One region of the Variovorax sp. GW823-FHT02B07 genome, then DNA from elsewhere that is predicted to be linked to it. Evidence: riboswitches for the same ligand, from Rfam matches in the RefSeq annotation. Region 1 holds a riboswitch; the other holds the start of a gene.
What was found. A riboswitch is a leader RNA that binds a small molecule or an ion and turns the genes downstream of it on or off. The one in region 1 is predicted to bind S-adenosylhomocysteine.
Positions count from the first base shown of each region.

Region 2: another riboswitch for S-adenosylhomocysteine. It lies ahead of metH (methionine synthase); the one in region 1 lies ahead of ahcY (adenosylhomocysteinase).

Region 1 is NZ_JBXAJX010000007.1:132,648-147,556, reverse strand. It holds gene AC1RGU_RS26785 (DNA methyltransferase) at 1-497, shown strand, start outside; gene AC1RGU_RS26780 (ABC transporter permease) at 682-1,485, shown strand; gene AC1RGU_RS26775 (peptide chain release factor 3) at 1,490-3,118, opposite strand; gene AC1RGU_RS26770 (GNAT family N-acetyltransferase) at 3,185-3,778, opposite strand; gene AC1RGU_RS26765 (alpha/beta fold hydrolase) at 3,805-4,878, opposite strand; gene AC1RGU_RS26760 (hypothetical protein) at 4,875-5,312, opposite strand; gene AC1RGU_RS26755 (alpha/beta fold hydrolase) at 5,356-6,285, opposite strand; gene phaP (TIGR01841 family phasin) at 6,308-6,805, opposite strand; S-adenosyl-L-homocysteine riboswitch at 7,057-7,125, shown strand; gene ahcY (adenosylhomocysteinase) at 7,191-8,630, shown strand; gene AC1RGU_RS26740 (TlyA family RNA methyltransferase) at 8,636-9,469, shown strand; gene metF (methylenetetrahydrofolate reductase [NAD(P)H]) at 9,480-10,304, shown strand; gene AC1RGU_RS26730 (septal ring lytic transglycosylase RlpA family protein) at 10,358-10,996, shown strand; gene AC1RGU_RS26725 (23S rRNA (adenine(2030)-N(6))-methyltransferase RlmJ) at 11,007-11,966, opposite strand; gene AC1RGU_RS26720 (hypothetical protein) at 12,102-12,731, shown strand; gene AC1RGU_RS26715 (S1C family serine protease) at 12,728-13,996, shown strand; gene rplM (50S ribosomal protein L13) at 14,203-14,634, shown strand; gene rpsI (30S ribosomal protein S9) at 14,647-14,909, shown strand, end outside.
Region 2 is NZ_JBXAJX010000011.1:70,531-85,439, forward strand. It holds gene AC1RGU_RS30055 (amidohydrolase family protein) at 1-884, shown strand, start outside; gene AC1RGU_RS30060 (GtrA family protein) at 913-1,326, opposite strand; gene AC1RGU_RS30065 (glycosyltransferase family 2 protein) at 1,337-2,326, opposite strand; gene AC1RGU_RS30070 (ArnT family glycosyltransferase) at 2,323-4,080, opposite strand; gene metH (methionine synthase) at 4,181-6,943, opposite strand; S-adenosyl-L-homocysteine riboswitch at 6,966-7,041, opposite strand; gene AC1RGU_RS30080 (esterase/lipase family protein) at 7,174-8,229, shown strand; gene AC1RGU_RS30085 (lipase secretion chaperone) at 8,241-9,152, shown strand; gene AC1RGU_RS30090 (PACE efflux transporter) at 9,174-9,611, opposite strand; gene AC1RGU_RS30095 (LysR family transcriptional regulator) at 9,713-10,633, shown strand; gene AC1RGU_RS30100 (SH3 domain-containing protein) at 10,640-11,404, opposite strand; gene AC1RGU_RS30105 (homocysteine S-methyltransferase family protein) at 11,483-12,532, opposite strand; gene AC1RGU_RS30110 (histidinol-phosphate transaminase) at 12,589-13,746, opposite strand; gene hutG (N-formylglutamate deformylase) at 13,743-14,564, opposite strand; gene AC1RGU_RS30120 (formimidoylglutamate deiminase) at 14,571-14,909, opposite strand, start outside.

The DNA of each region.
Region 1 (14,909 bases):
ATCGCGTGCTGCCGCTGGCCTTCGATCTCGCCCGCATCCTGGGTTCGCTCTTCACGATGGAGGAGGAGCGCGTGCTGGTCTATCCGCACGACGCGGCAGACAACGACACCGATGCCCGCACCGACCGGCGCCACGAACACGCGCTGGTCTTTCGCAAGCAGCGCGAGCGCATCGACCTGCCGGCCACGGCCGCGCTGCTCCATGCGATGCGCGAAGAAGGACACGTCTTCACGCTGTTCGGCAGCTTCGCGCGCTGGCAGCAGGACCCACAGGGCACGCCGCCCGCAGACGCCGACATCCGCGTCGACGCCGACCCGCAGCGCCTGGACGCCCTGCTGCGATGGCTGCAAGGGCAGGGCTTCTCGGTGACGAGCTGGGGCGACCCGGTCACCGTGCCCCTTCACCTCGACAGCTACCGCGGCCGCTTCTATTTCCGCGCCGATCGCATCGATGCGCGCGGCGCATTGATCAGGCTCGACATCTGCTACGAGCAATGAGTGGCATGACGCAATCCGCACGGCGGTGGATCGACCCGCACCACGACCGCGCTCGGTGTGCGCAGGACACTGGGTGCTTCCCGCAGCGAAATCAAGGAGGAGGGCGAAGCCCGGGGGACATTCGCGGAGGGAAGTACCCGGTGGCCTGTGCACGCGCCCTGAACAGCGGCGAGGGCCACTGAAGATGGGCGCACTTCCCCTTTTCCTCCGCCTCATGGCCGCTTCCATCAGCGGCCAGGCCAGGTACCCCGCGTCCGCACTGCTGCTGACCCTCGGCCAGTTCCTCGGCACAGGCATCGAGGTCGTCGCCGTCTGGGCGCTGTTCCATCGCTTCGGCGAGGTGCAGGGCTGGGGCATCGGCGAAGTCGCGTTGTTCTACGGCCTCGTGAACTGCATGTTCGCCCTTGCCGATGCGCTGGGCCGCGGCTTCGACGTGCTGGGCACCGAGTTCCTGCGCACCGGCACCTTCGACCGGCTGCTGCTGCGCCCGCGCCCGCTTGCGCTGCAGCTCATGGGCCACGACGTGCGCATCAGCCGCTTGGGCCGTCTGCTGCAGGGCCTGCTCGTGCTGGCCTTTGCGACCGTGCAGGCCGACATCGCATGGACGCCCAGCGCCGTGGCCGTCGCGCTGTTCGCCCTGGCCGGTGGCATCGCGCTGTTCCTCGGCATCCTCGTGCTGCAGGGCACGCTGTCGTTCTGGACCGTCGAGAGCCTGGAGATCGCCAACGTGCTCACCTACGGCGGCGTGCAGGCCGCGCAGTACCCGCTGGCGCTCTATGCGCAGTGGTTCCGCCGCGTGCTGACCTTCATCGTGCCGCTGGCCTGCGTGGCGTACTACCCGGTGCTGGCGATCCTGGGCAAGCCCGATCCGCTGGGCGCACCGGCCTGGGTGGGGTGGGTGTCGCCGCTCGCGGGCTTCGTGTTCCTCGCGGCGGCGTTCGGTGCGTGGCGCCTCGGGCTGCGCCACTACACCTCGTCGGGCAGCTAGCCGATCAGCCGGCGCTCTGCAGCGCCAGGCCCGCGTGCTCGCGCAGCGGATGGAAGTGGATCTTCGGAAAACGCTCCTGCGCCAGCCGCACGTCGTACGGCGACGTGCACAAAAAGGCCAGCGTGTCGGCCGCGTCCTTGGCCATGCGCACCGGGTAGGCGTGGACGAACTCGCGCAGCTCGGCCGGCGTGTCCGCCGTGATCCAGCGCGCGCCCGTGTACTGGCAGCCCTCGAGCCGCACGTCGGCGTCGTACTCGGCCTTCAGGCGGTGCTGCACCACTTCGAACTGCAGCTGGCCGACGGCGCCCAGCAGCATCGGGCCGCCGACCTCGGGGCGGAACACCTGGATCGCGCCTTCCTCGCCCAGCTGGGCCAGGCCCTGCTGCAGCTGCTTGGTGCGCAGCGGGTTCTTCAAAATCACGGTCATGAACAGCTCGGGCGCGAAGAAGGGCAGCCCGGTGAACTGCAGGTTCGCGCCGTCGGTGATGGTGTCGCCCAGCTGCACGCCGCCGTGCGTGGTGAAGCCCACGATGTCGCCGGCGTAGGCCTCTTCCACCGCCTCGCGGCGCTGGCTCATGAACGTCACGACGCTGGTGGGGCGCAGCTCTTTCGACGTGCGCTGCACCTTGAGCTTCATGCCCGGCGTGTACTTGCCCGAGGCCATGCGCACGAAGGCAATGCGGTCGCGGTGGTTGGCGTCCATGTTGGCCTGCACCTTGAAGACCACGCCCGCGAAGTCCTTGTCCTCGGGCTGGATCTCTTTCACCACCGGCTGGCGGTTGACCAGCGTGGTACTGGTGCGCGACTGCGGCGAGGGCGCCAGGTCGACCAGCGCGTCGAGCACCTCCATCACGCCGAAGTTGTTCACGCCGGAGCCGAAGAACACCGGCGTCTGCTTGCCGGCCAGGAAGGCCTCGCGGTCCCAGGTGGGCGAGGCGCCAGTGGCCAGTTCCATGCTTTCCATGGCGTGCTCGAAGTCGGCACCGAAGCGCTTGACGAGCGTGTCGCGCTCGCTCAGCGGGATGGTCTCGAAGTCGTGCGGCAGCCGCTCGCTGCCCGACTCGAACACCGTCATCGCCTGGGTGCGCAGGTTCATGATGCCGCGGAAGCTCTTGCCCTGGCCCACGGGCCAGGTCATGGGCACGCAGGGCATGCCGAGTTCGCGCTCCACCTCGTCCAGGATGTCCAGCGGCTCGCGCACTTCACGGTCCATCTTGTTGACGAAGGTGATGATGGGCGTGTCGCGCTGGCGGCAGACCTCGATCAGCCGGCGCGTCTGCGCTTCCACGCCGTTGGCCGCGTCGATCACCATCAGCGCCGAGTCGACGGCGGTGAGCACGCGGTAGGTGTCTTCCGAGAAGTCCTTGTGGCCGGGCGTGTCGAGCAGGTTGATCACGTGCTCGCGGTACACCATCTGCATCACCGACGAGGCCACAGAGATGCCGCGCTGCTTCTCGATTTCCATCCAGTCGGAGGTGGCGTGGCGCGAGGCCTTGCGGGCCTTCACCGAGCCGGCGATCTGGATCGCGCCCGAGAACAGCAGCAGTTTTTCGGTCAGCGTGGTCTTGCCGGCGTCAGGGTGGGAAATGATCGCGAAGGTGCGACGGCGGCGGGTTTCGGCGAGAAAAGACAAGGTGGGCAATCTGCAGGGGAATCCCCCGATTTTAGGAGGCCGCCCCGCCAACCCCGGGCTGTAGGCCTAAAACGCCTCCGTCACCCCGTACGCCCGCATCTGCGCCTCGACCTGCGCCGCGTCCTGGCTCAGCACCACGAGGTCGTGCGCCTTGCCCTCGCGGTCCTTCACGTGGCGCGTGAGCAGGGCCTCGGGCCGGAAGCCCAGGGCCTGGAAGACGGCGATGGCGCCGCGTTGGTCGACGGTCATCTGGGCGACGATCTTTTCCTGGCCGTGCGCGAAGGCCAGCGCGCAGCCCTCCTGCGCGAGCTGCTGGCCCAGCCCGCCGCCGCGCAGCGTGGGCGAGACCAGCACGCGCAGCTCGGCGACATGGCCCGACCACGAGTGCGGGTCGCGGATGACGGCGGCGCAGCCCAGCACGGCGCCGTCGCGCACGGCGAGCACGCTGTCGATGTCGCCGCGCTCGATGGCGCGGACCCAGGCGGCCATCACCTTGGGCTCGGTGATGTCGCGCGGCAGAAAGAGCAGGTCGTGCGCCGGCAGCGCCTGCGCGAAGGCCAGCACGGCGGGGGCGTCGGCGCCGGTCATCAGGCGCAGGGCGATGTCGCCGTCCGCGTGGGTGACGGTGCGCGGGTAGGTGCGAGAAGAAGATGCGGTCATGGGAAGGTGTTCGATGGTTGTCTTCGTCAGGTGGAGCGCACGCCCAGCCACTCGTCGAGCTTGGGCCACAGCCGCCGCACGGCGTTGGTGCCGGCCGCCAGGCTCACGTGGCCGCCCTTGAGCACCACCTCTTCCTTGTCGGTGGAGCCGATGCCGGCGATCAGCGGCTGCCCCGCCTCGTAGGGCACGATGTGGTCGTGCTGCGCCAGCGCGTGCAGCACCGGCACGGTGATGTTCTTCAGCAGCACGGGGCGCCCGCCGAGCACCAGCTCGCCCTTGTGCAGCTTGTTGTCCCACATGAGCTCCTTCACCGTCTGGCGGAAGTACTCGCCGGCCAGCGGCAGCATCTCGGCGCCCCAGCGGTCGAACATGCGGTACGACTTGACGAACTCGTCGTTGGCCATGTTGTCCCACAGCTGCACCAGCCCGGCGCCGCGCCCGGCGGGGCGCAGCATGTCGAAGGAGGCGAACAGCATCTCGGGCGGCACGTTGCCCACGGTGTCGATGAGGCGGTCGACGTCGAAGTAGCGCCGGTCGGACCACGCATGAAAGAGCTTCATGCGGCTGAAGTCGATCGGCGTGGTGAAGAGCGCCAGGTTCTTCATCGGCCCGCCGGGGTGCAGCGCCGCGTACAGCGTGGAGAGCACGCCGCCCATGCAGTAGCCGGCGATGGTCACGTCGTCCTCGCCCGAGTCTTCCTGCACGCGGCGGATCGAATCGGGAATGAAGTCGAGCACGTAGTCCTCGATGCGCAGGCGCTTCTCGTCGGGGCGCGGCGCGTTCCAGTCCATCACGTAGACGTCGTAGCCCTTGAGCAGCAGGTACTCGACCATGCTCTGGCCCGGCGCGAGGTCGAAGATGTAGGCGCGGTTGGTGGTGGCCATCACCATGAGCACCGGCACGCGGTAGATCTCGTCGACCATCGGGCGGTAGTGGTACAGGCTCAGCGTGCCGCGCCGGTGGATCTCGTCCTTGGGCGTGAGGCCGACGGCGGGCGCGGTCGAGGTCAGGAAGTCCAGCCCCTTGATGTTGCGCTGGATCGTGCGCTCGATCTCGCCGCGGATGTCGGGCAGTTGGAAGGTGTCGGGCGGCGCGCTCATGAGCGGCGCTTTCCAGCGGGGCGTTTCTTTGCGGCGGCGGTCTTGGCGGCAGGCGCCGCCGCCGCTGCGGGCGGTTGCTTGGTCCGACGCGGCCGGGGCGGCGCAGTGGCCGTATCGGCGGTTCGCGCGGCAGGGCCGGCCCCGCCTTCCAGCGCGCGGCGGATGCCCGCCAGGTGGTCGTCGATGCGGTGCAGCTGCTCGCCCAGCGCCTGCAAGTCGGCGCGCGTGGGCAGGTTCAGCAGCGTGAGGTAGCGCGCCATCAGGTCGCCCACCGCTTTCTGCGCGGTGAGCGAGGCGTTCATGCCGCCGTGCATGCCCTGGCGGAACGGGTCCGAGGCCATGGCTTCGTTGGCGAATTCGTTGGTGCTTTTTTCCCACTGGGCCGTGAGCTCGCGCCACAGGGCCATGGGATCGAGGGACGGAAACTGGCTCATGAAAACACCTCCGTCTGGGTTTGTCGTTGTCTCTTTTTTTCTTTCAGTGATCGTCGCGCCGCGCCGCCCGTGCGGTGTGCGCGGCGATGGCCTCGATGATCTGCGGCCACATCGCGATCGGCAGCGCATGGCCCATGCGCGGAATGCGCAGCAGCGTCGCGCCGGGAATGGCCTCGGCCACGTCGATGCCGCAGGCCACGGGCACCAGCGGATCGACGTCGCCGTGGATCACCAGCGTGGGCACCTGCACCGCGCGCAGCGCCGGCTTGCGGTTGCCCGACGCGAACACGGCTGCCAGCTGGCGCGCCACGCCGCCTGGGTTGAGGCCGCGCAGGAAGGCCAGCTGCGCGCGTTCAGCGTCGCGCGCCTCGTCGAGCGGAAAGGCGTCGGGCCCGCGCAGCACGCGCCACAGCTTGGCGTGGTGCGGCAGGTAGGCCTCGAAGCTGGTCGGCGCGGGCGCGAACAGCACCGCCAGCGCCTCGGGCGTGGGCGGCGGCAGGGCCGGGTCGCCGGTGCTCGACATGATGCTGGTGAGCGAGCGCATCCGCCCCGGGTGATGGATGGACATCTCCTGCCCGATGGCGCCGCCCATCGACGCGCCTACGACGTGGGCGCGCGCGATGCCCAGCGCGTCGAGCAGGCCGGCGCAGTCGTCGGCCATGTCGCGCAGCGTGTAGGGCACCTGCAGCGGGCGCCCGGCCATGGCCTGCAGCATCAGCGCCTGGATGTCGGGCACGCCGGCGTGCGGCAGGTGGGTGGAGTGGCCGATGTCGCGGTTGTCGAAGCGGATCACGTGGTGGCCGCCGGCCTGCGCCAGGGCGGCGCAGAACGCGTCGTCCCAGGCGACCATCTGGGCGCCGAGGCCTATGACCAGCAACAGCGGCGGCGCCTCGGGGTCGCCGAAGCTGTCCCAGGCCAGTTCGATGCCGTTGGCGCGGGTGCGCCGTTCGGTGCGGGGCGCGACGGCGGTCATGCGGGCCTTTCTTTGCTTCTTGTTACTTGCGCTGCAGCAGCTTCGTGACCTCGTCCACGTTGGCCTGGATGCGTTGGCGCACCACGTCGAAGGCGTCGGCCTGCGACTTGGCGGCCAGGGTGGCCAGTTCCTTGATGTCGTCGACGGCGCGCTGGAACGACTGGCGGCCCAGCTCGTCGAGCTTGGCGAGGTTTTCCTTCGGGTCCTTGCCCGGCATCGCCTTGGCGGCGGTCTGCCACTCGGCGATGGCCGTCTTGATCATTTCGGTCTGTCGCTGCACCACGGTCTGCAGGCCCTGGTAGGACTTTTCGTTGGCCTGCATCAGTGCCTGCAGGTCCTTGCGGCCGCTGTCGAGCAGCTTGCCGGCGCCGCCGGTCAGGTTCAGGTTCTGCAGGCGCTCGGCCATGCCCTTGAGGTTCTTCATCGGATCGAGCATGTCCGCGGCGGACGGCGCCGCCTGCTTCGCGCCGGCGCTGCTGGCGGTGGTTTTTTTCGCGGCGGCTTTCTTGGCAATGGCCATGGTGCGGAATCTCCTGTGTCGGGTGATGAAAACAATCGAACGGGTGGATGCAGGCAGCGGCCGGGCGGCCGGGGCCCGCCGCCACGATACGCCGGGCCGGCGCGGCTCAGGGCGCTCCAAGCGCGGATTTGCCTGCGGAGTTTCCCGGGGTGGCCCGCGCCGCACGGCCCGGCCTGGCGGGCGTCCGCGCTTTCCGTGATGTGGGATGCCCCGGTCGATTGGCGGGCCGGGCGGCCGCGACTACAATCCGGCGCTCCGAGGAGCGTTGCAGCGCCGTCAGGCGTGAGGCTCGGACCACATCGCAACCACGCTCACCCGCTGTTCTCGCGGTGAGTCTTTCTTCCCCGTACGCAGTGGCATCTTTCAAACCAGTTTTGGAGTTCACATGAGCGCTGTACTCAAGCCCACCCCCGTCTCGACCGCCGACCAGGCGATTGCCGACCTGTCCCTTGCCGCCTGGGGCCGCAAGGAAATCAAGATCGCCGAAACCGAGATGCCCGGCCTGATGGCCATCCGTGAAGAGTTCTCGAAGGGCCAGGCCCTGAAGGGCGCGCGCATCACGGGCTCGCTGCACATGACCATCCAGACGGCCGTGCTCATCGAGACGCTGCAAGCCCTGGGCGCCGAAGTGCGCTGGGCCTCGTGCAACATCTTCTCGACGCAGGACCACGCCGCCGCCGCCATCGCCGCCGCCGGCACGCCGGTGTTCGCCATCAAGGGCGAGTCGCTGAAGGACTACTGGGACTACACCCACGCCATCTTCGACTTCGGTCCCAAGGGCTCGAAGGGCGAAGGCCCGAACATGATCCTGGACGACGGCGGCGACGCCACGCTGCTCATGCACCTGGGCCAGCGCGCCGAAAAAGACCTGGGCGTGCTCGCCAACCCGACCAGCGAAGAAGAACGCATTCTTTACGCCGCCATCAAGGCCAAGCTGGCCGTGGACGACACCTGGTACACCCGCAAGTCGGCCGAGATCATCGGCGTGACCGAAGAGACCACCACCGGCGTGCACCGCCTCAACGAGATGAGCGCCAAGGGCACGCTGCTGTTCCGCGCCATCAACGTGAACGACTCGGTCACCAAGAGCAAGTTCGACAACCTGTACGGCTGCCGCGAATCGCTGGTCGACGGCATCAAGCGCGCGACCGACGTGATGATCGCCGGCAAGGTGGCTTGCGTGGCCGGCTACGGCGACGTGGGCAAGGGCTCGGCCCAGGCCCTGCGCGCCCTGAGCGCCCAGGTGTGGGTCACCGAAATCGACCCGATCAACGCCCTGCAGGCCGCGATGGAAGGCTACAAGGTCGTGACCATGGAGTACGCCGCCGACAAGGCCGACATCTTCGTGACCACCACCGGCAACAAGGACGTCATCACGCACGACACCATGGTCAAGATGAAGGACCAGGCCATCGTCTGCAACATCGGCCACTTCGACAACGAGATCGACGTCGCGTCGATCGAGAAGTACGAATGGGAAGAGATCAAGCCGCAGGTGGACCACATCACCTTCCCGGACGGCAAGAAGATCATCCTGCTGGCCAAGGGCCGCCTCGTGAACCTGGGCTGCGGCACGGGCCACCCGAGCTTCGTGATGTCGTCGTCGTTCGCCAACCAGACCATCGCCCAGATCGAGCTGTTCACCAAGCCCGATGCGTATCAAGCCGGCAAGGTCTACGTGCTGCCCAAGCACCTGGACGAGAAGGTCGCGCGCCTGCACCTGAAGAAGGTCGGCGCCATGCTCACCGAGCTGACCGACGCCCAGGCCGCCTACATCGGCGTGAGCAAGAACGGCCCTTACAAGCCGGACACCTACCGCTACTGATCCGCGTGCGCGCCGATCAACTGTTGGTAGAGCGCGGCATGGCCGCCTCGCGTTCGCAAGCTGTCCGGCTCATCGCCGGCGGCATGCGCTGGCGTGACGCGGGCACGAGCGACGCGTGGCGCAATGTCGTCAAGAACAAGGACGAAGTGCCCGAGTCGGCCGAGCTCGAGCTCGCCGACGCCGCCGAGGCACGCTACGTGTCGCGCGGCGGCCTCAAGCTCGAAGGTGCGCTGAAAGCCAGCGGCGTGGACCCGACGGGCACGCTGTGCCTGGACGTCGGCCAGTCGACCGGCGGCTTCACCGACTGCCTGTTGCAGCACGGTGCCGCCAAGGTGGTGGGCATCGATGTGGGCCACGGGCAGCTGCATCCGCGCATGCGCGAGGACGCACGCGTGGTCGCCATCGAAGGCGTCAATGCGCGGGCGTTGTCGCCGGCCGATCTTCAGGTGGACGATGAAGAAGGCGCAGAAACTGGCGAGGCGGTCGAAGTTGTCGAAGCCCCGGCCGAACCGCGCTTCGACCTCATCGTCGGCGACCTGTCGTTCATCTCGCTCACGCTGGTGCTGCCGGCCGTGGTGCAGTTCCTGGCCGACGACGGCCAGTTGCTGATGCTGGTCAAGCCGCAGTTCGAGCTGCAGCCCGGCCAGGTCGGCAAGGGCGGCATCGTGCGCGACGAGGCGATGTACCCTGTGGTCGAGAAGCGCCTGCACGACGCCTGCGTGGCGCTCGACCTGAAGGTGCTGCGCTGGTTCGACAGCCCGATCGCCGGGGGCGACGGCAACCGCGAGTTTTTCATTCACGCCGTTCGTGCTGCTGCCAAGGCGGGCGACGGTTCCTAAGGAGACGCAGGTGCGCCTTCCGCTGAGTTTCGAATTCTTCCCGACCAAGACGCCCGAAGGCGCGGTCAAGCTGCGCGCCGTGCGCCAGCAGCTGTATGTGCGCAAGCCGCAGTTCTGCTCGGTCACCTACGGCGCGGGCGGCTCCACGCACCAGGGCACTTTCGGTGCGGTGCAGGAGATCCTGGCCGAGGGCGTGGACGCCGCCAGCCACTTCTCGTGCATCGGCGCCACGCGCGCCACCGTGCGCGAGCAGCTGGCCGAGCTGAAGGCCATGGGCGTGAAGCGCCTCGTCGCGCTGCGTGGCGACCTGCCCAGCGGCTACGGCATCGGCGGCGAGTTCCAGTACGCGAGCGACCTGGTCGCCTTCATCCGCGAGGAGACCGGCCGCGACTTCCACATCGAGGTGGCCTGCTACCCCGAAATTCACCCGCAGGCGCGCTCGCCCGAAGCCGACCTGCAGGCCTTCGCGACCAAGGTGAAGGCGGGGGCCGACTCGGCCATCACGCAGTATTTCTTCAGCCCCGAGGCCTACTTCCGCTTCGTCGACGACGCGCGCAAGCTGGGGCTCGACACGCCGATCGTGCCGGGCATCATGCCCATCACGAGCTCGACGCAGCTCATGCGTTTCTCGGACGCCTGCGGCGCCGAGATCCCGCGCTGGATTCGCCTGCGCCTGCAGGGCTTCGGCGACGACACGGCCTCGATCAAGGCCTTCGGCCTGGACGTGGTGACCGACCTGTGCGAGCGCCTGCAAAAGGGCGGCGCACCCGCGATCCACTTCTACACGATGAACCAGTCGGCGGCCACGCTGGCCATTCTGGAGCGCCTGGATTGAGAGGGCTGCGCGCGGTCGCCGTCGCGGTCTCCTGCGTGCTCGCAGGGTGCACCATGCCGCCTGCCACGCAGGAGAAAGACGCGGACACCGCCGCCGCGCCGGGGGCGTCCGGCAAGCGGCTGCAGCCGCTGGGACGCGGCCTGGCCGTGCCGCCCGGCGCCGCGCCGCGCTCGGCCGTGCCGTCGGTGCGCTACGACCTCGCGGTGTCGGGCACCGGCGAGGCGCTGGACGACGGCGTGCCCGGCGATGAGCCGCGCGAGATCTTCGAGCGCGGTGGGGCTTCGTGGTACGGCATCCAGTTCCATCAGCGCAAGACCGCCAACGGCGAGCGCTTCGACATGGGCGCCATGACGGCGGCCCACAAGAGCCTGCCCTTCAACACCCGCGTGTGCGTGCGCAGCCTGGTCAATGGCAGCGAGGTGCTGGTGCGCGTCAACGACCGCGGGCCCTTCACGCCGGGCCGCATCATCGACCTGAGCCGCGCCGCGGCCGACCGCATCGGTCTCACGAGCATGGGCATCAAGCAGGTGGCGCTGTCGGTCATCGACCGCGAGGGCATGCGCTGCGGCGGCCAGGCCGTGGCGGCGGAAGATCTGCAGCCCGCGCTGTTGCCCGAGGCGCCGACGTCGCGCGTTCGCGCGCCGGCACCCGCGCGCAAGCGGGTGATCGTGCCGCCGCGCAAGCGCCGCTGAGCGGCCGGCCTCAGCCGCCGCTCTCGAGCGAGTAGGCGGCGTTGCGGTCTTGCGCCAGGCGCTCGGCCAGCTGGGGCAGTGCCTCGGCCAGTTGCGCCTTCAGCGTGTAGGGCGGGTTGATCAGGAACATCCCGCTCGCCGGCAGGCCCGGACGCTGCGTTTCGCCCGAGGCGGCGTCCTTCGTGATCTTGCTCGACTTGACGGTCAGCGTGGCGTGCAGCCACGACTTGCCGGCCTTGGTCGCCATCGTCTTCAGGCGGCGCGGCAGGTCGTGCGCCTCGGGGCGCGGAATGATCGGGTACCAGACCGCATACGTGCCCGTGGCGAAGCGCTTGAGCGCCTCGGCCGCGAAGTCGAGCACGCGGCCGTAGTCGGTCTTCATTTCGTAGCTCGGGTCCATCAGCACCAGCGCGCGGCGCGAGGGCGGCGGCAGGAACTTGGTGGCGCTGCCGAAGCCGTCTTCGGTCAACACGGCGATCTGCCGGCCGGCTTCGAGCTGCGCGATGTTGGCGCCGAGCGTGCGCGAATCGGTCGGGTGCAGCTCGAACAGCTTGAGCTTGTCGTGGTCGCGCAGCAGGTGCTGCACGATGAACGGCGAGCCAGGGTAGACGCGGGCGCCGCCCTTGGGGTTGAAGTCGTGGATCACGCTGAGGTAGCGGGCGATGGCTTCGGCGACCGGCTTTTCCTCGGCGGGGGCTGCCGCTTTCTTGCCAGCCGTTTTCGCGGCTGGCGCGGGCGTTTCGGCCGCTTTTGTCGGCGCGGGGAAGAAGCGCAGCACGCCGTCGGCCGCTTCGCCGCTGGTGCCGGCGTAGTCGCCGTCGAGCCGGTACAGGCCGGCGCCGGCGTGGGTGTCGACGACGGTCAGCGCGGCGTCTTTTTCAAGCAGGTGGTCGAGGGTGGCAATCAGGACCGTGTGCTTGAGCACGTCGGCGTGGTTGCCGGCATGGAACGCGTGGCGGTAACTGAACATGGAATGAGGCCTGAAAAAGTGAAAAGGGGAGCGCTAGACTCGCGCGGCGCTACATTGATTTACAAAACACAACGAGGGGCAGCAATGCGAGGAGCCGGATGGCGATTTTGGGGCCTGTGCGTCGGCGCGGGCGTTTTGTCTATTTTGACGGGCTGCGCCTCGGTCACCCACGGCACCACGCAGAACGTGAAGATCGAGACCCTTTCACCCGAGGGCAAGGTGGTCGACGGCGCCCGCTGCCGGGTTTCGAACGACCGCAATGATGCGGTGGTGCGCTCCGGCCTGACCCTGCCGGTGCGGCGCTCGGGCGAGAACCTGAGCATCGAATGCACCCAGGCCGGCCAGCCGCCGGCTCGCGGCCAGGCGATCTCGCGCGCCAACGTCGGCCTGGTCGGCAACGTGATGATCGGCGGCCTGATCGGCGTGGCGATCGACACCGGCACCGGGGCGGGCTTCAACTACCCGAGCTGGATCCGGCTGATCTTCGGCGAGGTGCGCAGTTTCGACCGCAGCGCGCAGACCGGCGACGAGGCGACGGTCGGCATGAAGATCGGCACGACCGAGATGGCGGCCGCGCCGGCGCCGAAGACCGCCGCAGCCCCTGTGCCCGCGCCGGCCGTGGTGGCGCCTCCTCCACCTCCTTCTCCTCCCGTGGCGGTCGCACCGCCCGCTCCAGCGCGCCCCGCGCCTGCAGCGCCGTCCGCGGCGCCCGACGCCCGGGTCTCGATGGACGACCTGCGCGGCCTGCTGCCTGCCAAGCCGTGAAGCCGGTCTGGACGAACCCCGCGCCGTGGCTGTGTGCCGCAGGCGCCTTGCTGGCCGCCGGCCAAGCCGCCGCGCTGGAGCCCGACGCCCTGTTCGCCAAGCTGACGGGCAGCGTCTGGGCCGTGCGCACCTTCGACGCGCAGGAGCGCCCGCTGCGCGCCGGCAGCGCCGTGGTGATCGCGCCCGGTCGCCTCGTCACCAACTGCCACGTGCTCGCCAAGGCCAGCAATTTCGTGGTCAAGCGCGACAACGTCACTTACGGCGCCACGCTCGAGTACCCGGACCCGGGGCGCGACCTGTGCCAGATCAAGGTCGCCAACTTCACGGCGCCGCCGGTGGCGCTGGCGCCTGCTGGCACCGCGCGGGTGGGGCAGCGCGTGTACGCCATCGGCAACCCGCGCGGGCTGGAAAACACGCTCAGCGAAGGCCTGCTGTCGGGCCTGCGCGGCGGCGACGGCGAGGCCCGGCTGCTGCAGACCACGGCCGCCATCGCCCCCGGATCGAGTGGCGGCGGGCTGTTCGACAGCGACGGCCGCCTGCTGGGCATCACCACCTTCGCCGCCCGCGACGGCGGCAACCTGAATTTCGCGATGCCGGCCGAGTTCCTGGCGGAGCTGCCGGCCCGCGCCCAGGCGCAGCTGGCGGCGCGCGCGCGGGAGCCTGCGGGCGCTGCCGCCCGCCGGGTGGCCGACGCCGGTGGGGCGGGCATCCCGCTGACCGAGCCGCTGCGCGCCGGCGACGCGCTCGAGTACCTGCGCACCGACCGGCTGACGGGCAACCGGGCGCCGGTGATCTACCGGGTGGACCGGGTCAGCGGCGACGAGGTGTCGTTCAACGCCGGCAGCCGGATCGAGAAGGCCAACGGGCAGGTGGTGACCCTCACTTCGTCGGTTGGCGGCCTGTTCGACAGCGCATCGCCGCCGGGCGGCTGGGCGCCGAAGGACGACGTCCAGCCGGGCATGCGCTGGCACCTCGACTATGTGGCGACCACCGAGGATCGGCTGCGGCATGAACTCAACGCCTCGGTGGGCGCTGAACACACGGCGCGCGTGGACGGCGTGGAGCTCAATGTGGTTCATATCAGCTATGACGGCTGGATCTACGTCTCCTATGGCACCGGCGCTTCACCCGTGGGCACGCCGTTCAAGGCAACCGTCTTGTATAGCCCCGACCTGAGGCGGATCGTCAACTTCGAGGCCATGTACCGACGCGGTTATGCCGCCGTGACCAGCGAGACCCTGGAACTCGTCCGCATCCAGCGCTGAGGCCCCCGGAAGCCCGGAAATTGGCCGTTTGGCCATTTCTTCATATAATCGCGGGCTTCGCAGCGTTTTTGTAGCCCCGCGGCGAAGGCATGTTCACCTGCTCATCACTGGGCAGGCAGGCGTGAAAACCCACCTAAGAGATTCCCAGCAGAGGAACGCCGACCGTGGAAAAGGGCTCGCCAAACCCTCTTTCAAGAGAAAAACTCATGACCAAAACGTTCAGCGCCAAGCCCGCTGACGTGACGCACGAGTGGTTTGTGATTGACGCGACCGACAAGGTCCTCGGACGAGTAGCCAGCGAAGTTGCTCTCCGTTTGCGCGGCAAACACAAGGCCATTTACACGCCTCACGTCGATACCGGTGACTACATCGTCATCATCAACGCCGCGCAACTGCGCGTCACCGGCGCCAAGTCGATCGACAAGGTGTACTACCGTCACTCGGGCTACCCGGGCGGTATCACGGCGACGAACTTCCGCGACATGCAGAACAAGTTCCCGGGCCGTGCCCTGGAAAAGGCTGTCAAGGGCATGCTGCCCAAGGGCCCGCTTGGTTACGCGATGATCAAGAAACTCAAGGTGTACGGTGGTGCTGAGCACCCGCATACCGCCCAACAGCCCAAAGTGCTGGAACTGTAAGGAGCCTTGAGAATGATTGGTGAATGGAACAATGGCACCGGCCGTCGCAAATCCAGCGTCGCCCGTGTGTTTCTGAAAAAAGGCACCGGCAAGATCACGGTCAACGGCAAGGACATCCAAGCGTTCTTCGGCCGTGAAACCTCGATCATGATCGCCAAGCAGCCCCTGGCGCTGACCAACAACCTCGAAGCTTTCGACGTGATGGTCAACGTGAACGGCGGCGGCGAATCGGGTCAAGCCGGCGCCACGCGCCACGGCATCACCCGTGCCCTGAT
Region 2 (14,909 bases), on a different contig from region 1:
TCTCGGCCGGCGAAGTGCACCTGCCCGGCCGTCCGAAGGACATCGTCGGCCTGAAGGCGCTGGCCATCACCGCGCAGCGCGCCTTCGACAACTTCCGCCCCGGCGGCGTGAAGGTGCTCGCCGGCGCACCGGTGATCGAAAAGGGCATGGTCGAGAGCGACTTCAAGGAACTCGCCGAAGCCGGCGTGGGCCTCTTGGGCGAAGTGGGCCTGGGCTCGGTGAAGGCCGGCTACGAAGCCAAGGAGATGGTGGCCTGGGCGCGCAAGTACGGCATCCAGAGCACGATCCACACGGGCGGCCCGTCGATCCCGGGCTCGGGCCTGATCGACAAGGACGTGGTGCTCGAAGCCGACGCCGACATCATCGGCCACATCAACGGCGGCCACACCTCGCTGCCCGAGGCGCATGTGTGCGAGCTGTGCGAGAAGAGCTCGCGCGCCATCGAGATCGTGCACAACGGCAACGAGAAGGTCGCCATTGCGGCGGCCAAGGCCGCGCTCGAACTGAAGTGCCCGCACCGCGTGATCCTGGGCACCGACGGGCCCGCGGGTTCGGGCGTGCAGCCGCTGGGCATCCTGCGCATGGTGGCGATGCTGTCGTCGATCGCGAACATCCCGGCCGAACTGGTGTTCTGCTTCGCGACCGGCAACACGGCGAAGATCCGCAAGCTCAACTGCGGGCTGATCGAAGTGGGCCGCGCGGCCGACTTCGTGTTCATGGACCGCGCCCAGCATTCGCCCGCGCCGGGCCTGCTCGAAAGCGTGCAGCTGGGCGACATCCCGGGCGTGGGCATGGTGATGATCGACGGCCTCGTGCGCTGCGGCCGCAGCCGCAACACGCCGCCGGCCACCGAGATCCCGGTGGTGGTGTCGGGCGGGCACTGAGCGCGCTTGAACGCGCCCGGTGGCGGCCTCAGCCGCCGCTGCGGTGCGAGCGGAAGACCAGGTAGCGCGCCGAGAGAAAGTTGGCGCCCAGGCCCGCGATGCTGCCCAGCGCCACGCCGAGCGCGGCGGCCCAGCGGCCTTCCACCCAGTGCAGCGTGAGCACGTAGGTGCCGTAGTTCAGCACGGCGCCGGCCAGCATGGTCGTGAGGTAGCCCAAGTATTCGCGCCAGACCGAACGCCCCGTGGCGGCGCCGGCCGCGCTCGCCGCGAAGGTGTAGCGGCGGTTGTAGAGCCAGGTGGTGGTGGCGGCGGCCAGGAAGGACACGACGCGCGCGCCGTACCACCCCAAGAGCGGCGCCAGCAGGTAGAGCACCGTCACGTCCACCACGAAGCCGATCACGCCGGCCACGGCGAACGAGAGGAACTCGCGCCCGATCTTCATCGCGCCGCCGTCAGTGCGCGCGCAGGCTCTTGCGCAAGCTCTCGCGCACGCAGGGTTGCGCCAGGTAGCGCAGCCGCTTGGCCTCCTGCCGGCCGAGCGTGACGGTGTGCATCACCACGCCGCAGACAAAGGACAGCAGCGCCGCCAGCATCGCGCCGGTGGCGAGCACCGCCGTGGGCAGCCGCGGCACCAGGCCGGTGTGGGCGTAGGTCATGAACAGCGGCAGGGCCAGCGCGAGCGCAGCGATCGCGAGCACGGCCGCGACGATCGAGAAGAACTGCAGCGGCCGCTCGCTCACGAACAGCTTGCCGATGGTCTTCAGGATGCGCCAGCCGTCGCGGTAGGTCGAGAGCTTGCTGTGCGAGCCTTCGGGGCGCGTGCTGTAGGCGGTGGCTTCCTCGGCGTAGGGCATGCGCAGTTCGAGCGCGTGCACGGTCAGCTCGGTCTCGATCTCGAAGCCCTGCGACAGCGCCGGGAACGACTTGGCGTAGCGGCGCGAGAACACGCGGTAGCCCGAGAGCATGTCGGTGAGGCCGCCGCCGAAGAGCTGCGCCACGGTGCCCGTGAGCAGCCAGTTGCCGAAGCGGTGGCCGGCGCGGTAGGTGAGCGCGTCCTGGCCGTCGTCCACGCGGCTGCCCACCACCATGTCGAGGTTGCCCTCGACCAGCCGCGCGATGAGGCGCGGCGCGGCGGTGGTGTCGTAGGTGGCGTCGCCGTCGACCATCACGTAGATGTCGGCCTCGACGTCGGCGAACATGCGCCGCACGACGTTGCCCTTGCCGCGCGCGGCCACGTGCGTGACGATCGCGCCGGCCGCGCGGGCCACGGCGGCCGTGTCGTCGGTGGAGTTGTTGTCGAAGACGTGGATCTCGGCGCCGGGCAGGGCGGCACGGAAGCCCTCGATCACCTGGGTGATGGCCAGGGCCTCGTTGAAGCAGGGAATGACGGCGGCAATGCGCGGCATGGCGGACACGGGGGCGGGTCGGTGGTCGGTCGTCATGGAGCGGTCGTCGGAAGGAGTCGGTAGGCGCGGCTGCCGTCTTGGTCGTGCAGCAGGCCATAGTACTGGTCGAAGCCGGGCCGCACGCTGAGCACTTTCACCATCTCGGGCGACATGACGACGGTGGTGAAGCCCTCGGCCGCCAGCTTGCGCGCCGTGTCGCCGGGCGACATCAGCAGGTAGTCACGGTAGCGCCAGCGCCCCAGCGTGTCGCCCCAGATCGGGTTGGGGCCGTAGTAGATCGCCTCGTTCAGCGCGATCTGGTAGACGCGGCCGGTCACGTTGCGGCGCACGTAATCCATCACGCCGTAGCCCGGCACGTGCTTGCGCAGGAAGGCCTCGCGCGACTCGGGCGTGAGCGAGATCATCGACACCTTGGTGGCCGTCTGGCCCACCGACACGGCGGCCAGCACGGCCAGCAGCAGCACCACGATCCAGTCGCCAACGCCGGCGCCGCTGCGCGGACCGTCGGCTGCGACCGCCGCGGGCGCTGCGCGCAGCCGGCGCACGCCCGCTGCGATCCAGCCGAACAGCACCTGCCAGCCCACGGCCGCCGTCATGGCGAGCAGCGGGAACGAGGCCATGAGGTAGCGCGGGTAGCGCGAGGTCACGACCCATACGGCCACCGAGTACAGGCAGAACCAGCCCGCCGCGCGCACGGCGGCGGAGCGCTTCCACCACACGCTGAAGGGCGCGAGGAACACCGACCAGATCAGCGCGTTGGGCATCTCGGCGTGGTCGCGCACGTCGGCCACCTGCTGCACGTAGTCGGCCGGCACCCATTCGGTGAAGCCGAACACGCGCGCGCCGATCGGGTTGAAGGGGTCGCCCGTCATGATCGCGTTGCGCGCATACCAGTAGATGCACGGAATCAGGAAGCACAGCAGCGCGGGCGCCCAGGCCCGCCACACGCGGCGCTCGTGGCGCACCACGAACAGCGCCACCAGCGGCAGGAAGATCAGCGCCTGGTACTTGGAGCCCGCCGCCACGCCGAGGCAGAACGCCGCCAGGCAGAGCCAGCGCGTGCCGTCGCGCAGCGGTTCGGATTCGCGCCACCACCACAGCGCCACGAAGGCCGACAGCACGAACAGCGCCACGCCCATGTCGATCAGCGCGTTGGCGTAGTCGCCCATGCCCAGCCAGATGGCCGCGCCGATGCAGGCCGTGAGCCGGTTGGCGTGCAGGATGCCCAGGCGGAAGATCATCAGCACCGACAGCGCGCCCGCCAGGGCGTTGAGGAAGTGCGGCAGCACGTCGTCGCCCACCTGCAGCGCGGCGGCGTACAGCAGGTTGTAGTTGTAGGGGAACCAGGGGTAGCGCAGCCAGTCGTGGATGCCCAGCGTGCCCTGCTGCGCCACGAGGCGTGCATACGGCAGGTGGTACATCAGCTCGTCGAAGGCGGCCGGCGGCGCGAGCGGCGCCACCAGCGCGGGCAGTGCGACCAGCGCCAGCGCGATGGCGGCGATGCGTTCGAAGCGGGTCCACGGCGGCGTGGCCGGCGCGGCCGCGCGCAGCGCACGGATGTCGGCATGCCAGCCGCGCCACTGCCACGCGGCGGCCACGACGCCCGCGCCGATCAGCCCCAGCGTGGCCTCGCGGCGGAAGAGCCCGAAGATGGCCAGCGCCTGGAAGGCACAGATGTAAAGGCCGACACCGAGCGCGGCCGACATGGCCGCTTCGAGCCAGGCGTCGCGGCGCGAGGGCGGGCGCAGGCGCGCGAGCACCGCGCGGCCGGCACCCCAGCAGGCAATCACGAAGATCGCGAACTGGGCGTAGTGCGCGGCGGCAAAGATCAGCTTCTGAATATCAACTCCCGTGGCCGGTCACTCCGGTCGCGCCGACCGGCCGGCAGGTTCAAAGGTTCGGCGCCAGCAGGCGCTCGAGCTCCGATTCGCTCGTGCGGCGCCGCGCGGCCTGGTCCTGCAACTGGTCGTGCCCGATCTTGCCGACGTTGAAGTACGTCGCATCGGGGTGCCCGAGGTAGAAGCCGCTCACGCTGGCGGCGGGCCTCATAGCGAGGCTCTCCGTCAGGGTCATGCCAATGTCCGCGCAGTTCAGAAGGTCGAACATCGGGCCCTTCACGCTGTGGTCGGGGCAGGCCGGGTAGCCGGGCGCGGGGCGGATGCCGCGGTACTTTTCGGCAATCATGTCGTCGTTGCTCAGGCCCTCGTGGGGCGCGTAGCCCCACAGGTCGGTGCGCACGCGGTGGTGCATGGCTTCGGCAAAAGCCTCGGCCAGCCGGTCGGCCAGGGCCTTGAGCATGATGGCCGAGTAGTCGTCGAGGTCGTCGATGAAGAACTTCTCTTTCTTCTCGACACCCAGGCCGGCCGTGACGGCGAACACGCCGACGTAGTCCTTCACGCCGCTGTCCTTGGGCGCGACGAAGTCGGCCAGGCAGCGGCTGGGGCGCATCACGCCGTCGATCATCTGCTTCTCGGTCTGCTGGCGCATGCCGTACCAGGTGAGCGCGACTTCGCTGCGCGTCTCGTCGGTGTACAGCTCGATGTCGTCGTCGTTCACCGTGTTGGCGGGCCAGAAGCCGACCACGCCGCTGGCGCTGAGCCAGCGCCCTTCGATGAGGCGCTTGAGCATGCGCTGGCCGTCGGCGTACACGCGCACGGCCTCGGTGCCGACGATCTCGTCCTTCAGGATGGCGGGGAACGGGCCGGCCAGGTCCCAGGTCTGGAAGAACGGGCCCCAGTCGATGTACTTGGCCAGCTCGGTGAGGTCGAAGTTCTTGAACACGCGCCGGCCGATGAACTTGGGCACCGTGGGCACGAAGTTCGCGAAGTCCACCGGTGTCTTGTTGGCGCGCGCCTTGGCCAGGGGCCACATCGGCACCTGCTTCTTGTTGGCGTGCTGCGTGCGCACCTTCTCGTAATCGGCGTTGATCTCGTCGATGTACGCGGTGGCCTGGTCCGAGAGCAGGCTCTGCGCCACGCTCACGCTGCGCGAGGCATCGGGCACGTAGACCACGGGGCCTTCGTAGTGCGGCGCGATCTTCACGGCGGTGTGCACGCGGCTGGTGGTGGCGCCGCCGATGAGCAGCGGGATCTTCTTGATGCGGAAGTGGTCGTCCTTCTGCATCTCGCCGGCCACGTACTGCATCTCTTCGAGGCTGGGCGTGATGAGGCCCGACAGGCCGACGATGTCCGCGCCCTCGACCTTCGCCTTGGCCAGGATCTCGTGGCACGGGACCATCACGCCCATGTTCACCACTTCGAAGTTGTTGCACTGGAGCACGACGGTGACGATGTTCTTGCCGATGTCGTGCACGTCGCCCTTCACGGTGGCGATGATGATCTTGCCCTTGGTGCGCACGTCGCGGCCCGCGGCCTCGTCCTGGCGCTTTTCTTCCTCGATGTACGGAATGAGGTGGGCCACGGCCGACTTCATCACGCGCGCCGACTTCACCACCTGCGGCAGGAACATCTTGCCCTGGCCGAAGAGGTCGCCCACGATGTTCATGCCGTCCATGAGCGGGCCTTCGATCACGTGCAGCGGACGCCCGCCCTTGGCGAGGATCTGCTGATAGGCCTCTTCGGTGTCTTCGACGATGAAGTCGGTGATGCCGTGCACCATCGCGTGCGACAGGCGCTGGTTGACGTGCACCGGGTGCTCGGGCGTGCCGCGCCATTCGAGCTTCTTGCTGTCGTCCTTGGCGCCGCTCTTGGCGGTCTCGGCCACTTCGACCAGGCGCTCGCCGGCATCGGGGCGGCGGTTGAGCACCACGTCTTCCACGCGCTCGCGCAGCGTGGGTTCGAGGTCGTCGTACACGCCGACCATGCCGGCGTTGACGATGCCCATGTCCATGCCCGCCTGGATCGCGTGGTACAGGAACACGGTGTGGATGGCCTCGCGCACCGGGTCGTTGCCGCGGAAGCTGAAGCTCACGTTGCTCACGCCGCCCGACACCTTGGCGCCGGGCAGGTTCTCTTTGATCCAGCGCACGGCGTTGATGAAGTCGACCGCGTAGTTGTCGTGCTCCTCGATGCCGGTGGCAATGGCGAAGATGTTCGGGTCGAAGATGATGTCTTCGGGCGGAAAACCCACCTCGTCGACCAGCACGCGGTAGGCGCGCTCGCAGATCTCGATCTTGCGTGCGTAGGTGTCGGCCTGGCCCTTCTCGTCGAAGGCCATGACCACGGCGGCGGCGCCGTAGCGCTTGACCAGCTTGGCCTCGTGCTTGAACTTGTCGACGCCCTCCTTCATGGAGATGGAGTTGACGATGCCCTTGCCCTGGATGCAGCGCAGGCCGGCCTCGATGACCTCCCACTTGGAGCTGTCGACCATCACCGGCACGCGCGCGATGTCGGGCTCGCTGGCGATGAGGTTCAGGAAACGCACCATGGCGGCCTTGCTGTCGAGCATGGCCTCGTCCATGTTGATGTCGATCACCTGCGCGCCGTTCTCCACCTGCTGGCGCGCGACGGCCAGGGCGTCCTCGAACTGGCCGTTGAGGATCATGCGCGCGAAGGCCTTGGAGCCGGTGACGTTGGTGCGCTCGCCGATGTTGACGAACAGCGAGCCTTCGCCGATGGCGACCGGCTCGAGGCCGGACAGCTTCATGGGAGGGGGAGCGACGGGAGCGGAAACGGATGCGGGAATCTGGGACATGGCCTCACCTGCGGAAGAGTCGGACAGGCGAGCGTCGTTGTCGCCCCAAGCCTGACGATTCGCCTCTGTGGCGAACCGCTGCAACGCTCCTTGGGAAGTCGCGCATTTTAGGTCGATTCGATTGCGCCCTGGGAAAACCCCAGTTTTCATTCCTGCACGTGTCAACAGAATGCGCCCACCGTTTCTGAACGAACGTTCGTGTTTTTAACCAAACGTAAGGGAGTTCGCCGATGGCCAGGAAGTGGAATGTCCGGTTGCAGCATGCAGCCACCCCGATGCGCGCCGTGGCCCTGAGCTGCGGCCTCCTGGCCGCAGCGGCCCTCGCGGTTCATGCGCCACCGGCGCGTGCCGTCGCCGGCGACAGCGCCACCCGCGTCGAGGCCCGCGTCACCTCCGACACGGCGAAGACGAAGTACCCGATCGTGCTGGTCCACGGCCTGCTGGGCTTCGACAACCTGCTGGGCGTCGACTACTTCTACGACATCCCCGGCAGGCTGGCCGCCGCGGGCGCCAAGGTGTACGTGGCGCAGGTGTCGGGCACCAACACCTCCGAGATCCGCGGCGAGCAGCTGCTGCAGGAGCTCAAGACCATCCGCGCGCTGGAGCAGAACCCCACGCTCAAGTTCAACCTCATCGGCCATTCGCAGGGCTCGCCCACGGTGCGCTACGTGGCGGCCGTGGCGCCCGACATGGTGGCCTCGGTCACGTCGGTGGGCGGCGCCAACGGCGGCTCGAAGGTGGCCGACCTGCTGGCCAAGCTGCCCGAAGGCGGCATCGGCCAGACCCTGGTGGTGAAGGCCGTCGGCCTGCTGACGGGGCTGATCGGCTTTCTCTCGGGCAAGGACCCGAGCCAGCTGCCCGAAGTGCCGCTGAACGCGCTGGCCTCGCTGACCACGGCGGGCGGCGCGGCCTTCGACGCCAAGTTCCCGCAGGGGCGCCCCGCGCCGGGCTCGTCGTGCGACGTGAAGAGCGGTGCGGCCGTGGCCAACGGCGTGCGCTACTACTCGTGGTCGGGCGTGTCGACCAGCTTCAACCTGTTCGACCCGAGCGACACGGCGCTGTCGACCCTGGGCAGCCTGTTCTTCTTCGGCGAGGCCAACGACGGCCTGCTCGCGGTCTGCACCACGCGCCTGGGCACCCACCTGGGCGACTACCGCCAGAACCACCTGGACGAGGTGAACCAGGCCTTCGGCAACACCTACGGCAGCCAGTTCCCGTACTACGAGAAGAAGCCGCCGGAGCTGTTCAGGGAACAGGCCGCGCGACTCAAGAGCGCGGGGCTCTGAGGACGCTGCGCATGCGCGGTGTGGCCTTGACCATCGGCGCCGTCGCGCTGGTGGCCGCGGGGACCGGCTGGCTGGCGCTCGGCCCCGGGGCGGTCGATGCGCCGCAGGCCGCCGCGCCCCGCGCCACGGCGGCGGTCGCGATGCCCGGCGTGCCCCCGCCGGTGCCGCAAGCTGCCGCGGCCCCCGACGCCCTCCTCACCAGCGACCTCATCACCCTCTTCGACCAGGTGCTCGCCGAAGCGCAGGCCGACAGCAAGGCCACGCTCATGGCCCGCGCGCCCGCCCTGCTCGCCCAGCGCCTGCGCGAAGACTGGCGCGTGCGCGCGCTGGGCCTGCTCGAGCGCTACGTCGACATGCAGGAAGCCCTGCGCACCCTGCAGCCGCCCGCGCCCGGTGACCCGGCCTTTTTGCGGCGCAGCCTGGAGGCGCGCGAGGCGGTGCGCCGGCAGTTCTTCGCGCCCGAGGAAATCGAAGGCTTGTTCGGCGACCAGATCCGGCAGGACCGGTTCATGGCCGAGAAGATGGAACTGCTGTCCAACCCCGACCTCACGCCCGAGCAGCGCGCCGCGGCGCTGGCGCAGAGCGAGCAGGCCTGGCTGTCGCCCGCGCAGCGCGAGGTGCGCAAGGAGGCGGTGGCCCACCTCGACGTGATGCGCCAGACCGAGGCGCTGCAGGCGCGCGGCGCCAGCCCCCAGGAGCGCTTTGCCGCGCGCAGCGAGGCCTACGGCTACGAGGTGGCGCGCGGCTTGGCCACGCTCGACCAGGAAACCCAGGAATGGAACGCCCGGCTCGACCGCTACGCCAGCGCGCCCGAGGCCGAGCGGGCCCAGCTGCGCGAGACGCTCTTCAACGAGAACGAGCGCCTGCGCCTGAGCGGTGCCCTGGCGATGCGCTCGGCCGCCGCGTCCAAGCCGGCGAAGTGAATCGGCTAAGTAAGCGCAGGCTTACGCAGGCTGCGCTTCGCCCATGGCCGAGGCCGGCAGGCCGAACACGCGGTCGAAGGCCCAGTTGAAGACGAAGGTGTAGACCAGGAAGAACACCACCAGGCCCAGGTCCATCACCAGCGCCTGCCAGAGCGACACGCCCAGGCCCCAGGCCAGCATCGGCACCAGGAAGGCGATCAGGCCGCCCTCGAAGCCGATGGCGTGGGCGATGCGGCGCTTCAGGCTGCGCCCGCGCACCGCCTGGCGCGACTCCCAGCGCTCGAACAGGGCGTTGAAGGTCAGGTTCCAGATCACCGCGATGACCGAGGCGCCCACGGCCAGCAGGCCCGAGTGGCCGAGCCCCGCGTCCGACATCAGGGCCAGGCCGGCGCTGGCCGCCACGATGGCGATGCCCTCGTAGAGGGAGATGTAAACGATCCGACGCTGAAGGCCCTGCATGACTGTTTCTCTGTGTGTTTGACTGCGATGGAGGGACTTTATTTGCTTTTTGTTGATATAAAAAGTTAACTTATTTCAGTTTTATTGATAGATCGGGCGCCATGGCTTTCTCCAGCGACAACGTCGAGGTCTTCCTGGCCGTGATCGACCACGGCTCCTTCTCGGCCGCCGCACGGGCGCTGCGCAAGGTGCCGTCGGCCGTGAGCATGGCCATCGCCAACCTCGAGGCCGAACTGGCGCTGCCGCTGTTCGACCGCAGCGGCCGCGAGCCCCAGCCCACGTCGGCCGCGCGCTCGCTCGAACCGCAGGCGCGGCTGCTCGCGGCCCAGCTGCGGCAGTTGCAGGTGCAGGCACTGGCGCTCACGCAGGGGCTGGAGGACCGGCTCACGCTGGCCATCGCGCCCGAACTGCTGGCCGCGCCCTGGAGCGGGCCGCTGGCCGCGCTGGCCGACGACTACCCGCTGCTGCAGGTCGAGGTGCTGGCCGCGCCGCAGGCCGACGCGCTGGCGCTGCTGCACAGCGGTCGGGCGCAGCTGGCGCTGGTGTTCGAGCGCCCCAGCCTCGACGGCCGCGAGGGCTTCCAGGAGGTGGGCAGCGACACCATGGTGGCCGTGATGGCGCCCGAGCACCCCGTGCTGCGCGCCGCGGCCGGCGGGCGCCTGCGCGAGGAGCACCTGACGAACACGCGCCAGATCGTGGTCGCGGGGCGCGACCTGGCCACCAGCGACCCGCGCTTCGTGTTCGCCCGGCATGTCTGGCGCACCGACAACGCGCTGGCCGCGCTGAGCCTGATCACCGCCGGGCTGGGCTGGGGCTGGCTGCCGCGCAACTTCGCGCGGCCGCACGTGGCGGCGGGCGCGCTGGTCGAGATTCCGTTCGAAAACCTCAGCAACGGGCTCGACCTGTGGGTGGACGTGGTGTGGTCGCGCGAACGGCCGCTGGGCCTGGGCGCGCAGCGCTTCGTGGCGCTGATCGCGCGCGACCGGCAGGCGGCGGCCGGCATCGCAACGCCGGCCGTGTGAGCCGAGTCAATTCTTTCCGTGGCCGTGGCCGTGCCCGCCTCCACCGCCGTGCCCGCCGCCCCCACCGTGCGGACGCCCTCCTCCGCCCCCGCCGCCCCCACCGGGCCGGCCCCCGCCCGGATGCGGATGCGACACGCCCGGCGGCGGCCCGGGCCGGAAGCCCGGCTGCGGGCGCGGCGGGCGGAACCCCGGATCGACGGGCGGCCGGATGCCCGGCCCGTGCGGGGGACGGACCCCAGGTCCATGAGGTGGACGAACCCCGGGTCCGTGGGGCGGACGCACGCCAGGCCCCGGCCAGGGCCGCGGCTGCCAGCCCGGGTGCACGGGCGGCGGCGGACGCCAACCCGCGATCGGTGGCGGCGGGGGCCGGTGGCCCCACCAGCGCCGGTCGCCGTACCAGGGGCGGTCGCGGTAGTAGTCGGCCCAGTAGCTGCCGATCACGAAGCTCACGATCGGCACGCCGATGACCGCGCCGTAGGTGGCCAGCGGCACGCGCTGCTGCTGGTAGGCGTAGTCGAGGTTCCTGGCCCAGACCCAGCCGCGCCCGCCGTCGGGCAGCACCACGTCGCACCAGCCGTAGCCGCTGGTGCAGCCGACCACGTCGACCGGCTGACCCGGCCCGAGCCGTGCCACCAGCGGGTAGTCGCCCGAGGGCCCGGCGCGCAGGTTGACCGCGCCGCGCGTGAAGGCCTGCTGCGCCGACGCCGCGAGCGGCAGCAGCAGGACGAGCGCGCCCAAGGCAGCGCGGCGCAAGAAGGATGTGGCGTTCATGGGAGGCTCCTGTGCGCCCCAGCGTAGGCGTGGGGCGGGGAGCCGTCAATCAGCCGAGGGCGCGCGCGGCGCCCGGCGTCAGGCGGCTTCCTTGTAGAAGCCGTTGCTGTTCAGCAGGCGGCCCTTCGCAGGCGCCACCGCTGCACCGATCGCCGCGATGTGGTCCGGCGTGGTGCCGCAGCAGCCGCCCACGATGTTCACCAGCCCCTCGGCCGCGAACTCGTGCAGCAGGCGCGAGGTGACGTCGGGCGTCTCGTCGAAGCCGGTGTCGCTCATCGGGTTGGGCAGGCCGGCGTTCGGGTAGCAGCTGATGTAGGTGTCGCCCGCCACGCGCGCCAGTTCCTGGATGTAGGGGCGCATCAGCGTCGCGCCCAGCGCGCAGTTCAGGCCGATGGCCAGCGGCTGCGCATGGCGCACGCTGTGCCAGAAGGCGGTGACGGTCTGGCCGCTGAGGATGCGCCCCGACGCATCGGTCACCGTGCCGCTGATGATCAGCGGCAGGCGCTGGCCGCTGTTGTCGAAATATTCGTCCACCGCGAACAGCGCGGCCTTGGCGTTGAGCGTGTCGAAGATGGTCTCGACCAGGATCACGTCGGCGCCGCCTTCGACGAGCGCTTCGGTCTGCTCGTAGTACGCCGCGCGCAGCGATTCGAAATCGACGTTGCGCGCGCCCGGGTCGTTCACGTCGGGGCTGATGCTCGCCGTCTTGGGCGTCGGGCCGAGGGCGCCGGCCACGAAGCGCGGCTTGTCGGGCGTGCTGTACTTGTCGCAGGCCGCGCGCGCCAGCTTGGCCGATTCGAGGTTCATCTCGCGCGCCAGGTGGGCCATCTTGTAGTCCTCCTGCGCGATGGTGGTGGCGCCGAAGGTGTTGGTCTCGATGAGGTCGGCGCCTGCCGCGAGGTAGGCCTCGTGGATGTCGGTGATGACGTCGGGGCGCGTGAGCGACAGCAGCTCGTTGTTGCCCTTCACGTCGCGCTCGAAGTCCTTGAAGCGCTCGCCGCGGTACTGCTCTTCAGTGAGCTTGAAGCGCTGGATCATCGTGCCCATCGCGCCGTCGAGGATGGCAATGCGGTTGGCGAGGATGCCCGGCAGCGCCTGGCCGCGGGTATAGATGAGGGGCTTGGTCATGTCCGCGATTGTAAAAACCCCGGTCTGGCCCGGCGCGCAGGCGGGTCTTGCCGGCGTCAGCCTTGCCCGCCCGCGATCTCCGCCAGCGCCTGCACGAAGCGCGCGTTGTCCGCGTCGGTGCCCACCGACACGCGGATGAAGGTCTCGAAGCCCGGCTCCTTCCAGGGCTTGACGATGATCCCGCGCGCCAGCAACGCCTCGTTGACCGGCGCGTTGGGCCGCCCGAGGTCAACGAACAGGAAGTTGGCCGCCGAAGGCGCGATGCGCAGGCCCGGCCAGACCGACCCGGCCAGGGCGCGAAGCTGCGCCGCCAGCGCCTCGCGCTGTTGCACGGTGCGCGCCACCGCCTGCGCCATGAAGGCCTCGTCGCCCCAGGCCGCCAGCGCCGCGGCCTGCGCCGCCAGGTTCACGTTGAAGGGCGTGCGCACGCGGTCGAGCAGCTGCACCAGCGCCGCGTCGGACGCAATGCCGTAGCCCACGCGCAGGCCGGCCAGGCCCCAGGCCTTGGAGAAGGTGCGCAGCACGATCCAGGGGGCGCGGCCTTCGCCGGCCGCCTGCCAGGCGCGCAGCAGGGCGAGCACGTCGGGGTAGCCGGGCGCCAGCCGCGCATATTCGTAGTAGGCCTCGTCCACCACCAGCAGCGTGCCCGCGGGCACCGCGGCGAGCAGGCGCGCGAAGTCGGCCGCATCGAACATGCAGCCGACCGGGTTCGAGGGGTTGGCCAGCATCACCACCTTGGGCCCGCGCGCAAGCGCGGCACACCAGGCGTCGACGTCGAAGCCGAGTTCCGGCGTGAGCGTCAGCAGCTCGACCTGCGCGCCCATCATGCGCGGGTAGATCTCGTGCAGGCCGAAGGCCGGGCGCTGCGTGAGCACGCGGTCGCCCGGCGACAGCAGCGCCTGGCACAGCATCTGCAGGATGTCCTCGGAGCCGTTGCCGATCACCACCTCGCCGGGCTGCGCACCGGTGCGCTGCGCGATGGCGGCACGCAGCGCCGTGGAGTTGGCGTCGGGGTAGGTGCCCGCGCGCGCCGCCAGGTCGACCAGCGCACGCGCCACCGCGGGGCTGGGGCCGTACGGGTTCTCGTTGCTCGCCAGCCGCGCGATCTCGCTGACGCCGTAGCGCGCGCGCACGGCGTCCGAGGACAGCCCCGCGTTGTAGGGCGGCAGCGGCGGCACCTCGGGGCGCGCGAACGCGTGGATGGCGGCGCTCACCGGGCGCCGCCTTCGACGAAGGCCAGCACCGCTTCCAGCATCCGGCGCACGTGCGGCTTCACGCCCGCGGCCACGTCCGGCAGGTAGTCGAAGGGCAGCGCTTCCTGCATGTAGCTCGACTGGGTCATCTCCAGCTGCACCGCGTGCACGCCGCCGGCCGGGTTGCCGTACTGGCGCGTGATGTGGCCGCCCTTGAAGCGGCCGTTGAGCACGCCGGTGTAGCCCGGCGCCGATTCGGCGATGCCGCGCAGCGTGGCGGCCAGCGCGGGGTCGCAGCTCTTGCCGTCGGCGGTGCCCAGGTTCAGGTCGGGCAGCTTGCCTTCGAAGAAGCGCGGCAGCACGGAGCGGATCGAGTGCGCGTCCCACAGCGCGACGGTGCCGTGCGCGGCCGTGAGGCGATCGAGCTCGGCCTGCAGCTGCTGGTGGTACGGGCGCCAGACGGCCTCACGGCGTTCGGCAACTTCTTCGTCGGACGGGTGGTCTTCGGGCTTCGCATAGACAGGCGTGTCGTCGAAGGTGTCGACCGGGCACAGGCCGGTGACGCTCTGGCCCGGGTACAGGCTGGCGCCGTCCGGCGGACGGTTCAGGTCGACCACGTAGCGCGAGTGCGTGGCCACGAGCACCGAGGCGCCGAGTGCGTCGGCGAAGTCGTAGAGCTGCTCGAGGTGCCAGTCGGTGTCGGGCACGTGGCGCGCCTCGTCGGTGAAGCGGGCGGCCAGCGCGGGCGGCACGTGCGTGCCGACGTGCGGCATCGAGATCAGCAGCGGGCGCGTGCCCTGGCGAAAGCGGAACGCCGGTTCGGTGGTGGTGAAGGCCATGGGAATTCAGTCCTTGAGGAGTTGGGTGCGCGCGGCAACGAAGGCGGCTGTGGCATCGCCATGCAGCGCGTGGCGCCCGGCCGTGACGCGCGGGCGGCCCGCCACCCAGACCGCGTCGACGGCCGAGGTGCGGTGGCTCGCGAACACGTGGGCCGAGAGCATGTCAGGCGCCGACAGGCCCTGCAGCGCGAGGTGATGGGCATCGAGCACGACGAAGTCGGCCTGCTGCCCCACGGCCAGCCCGCCGACCGCGCGGCCCGCCGCTTGCGCCCCGCCCTGCACCGCTTCGAGCGTGAGCGCGGTGGCCACGTGCGGCTGCGCCGCGCTGGCGCCGACGTTGCGCTG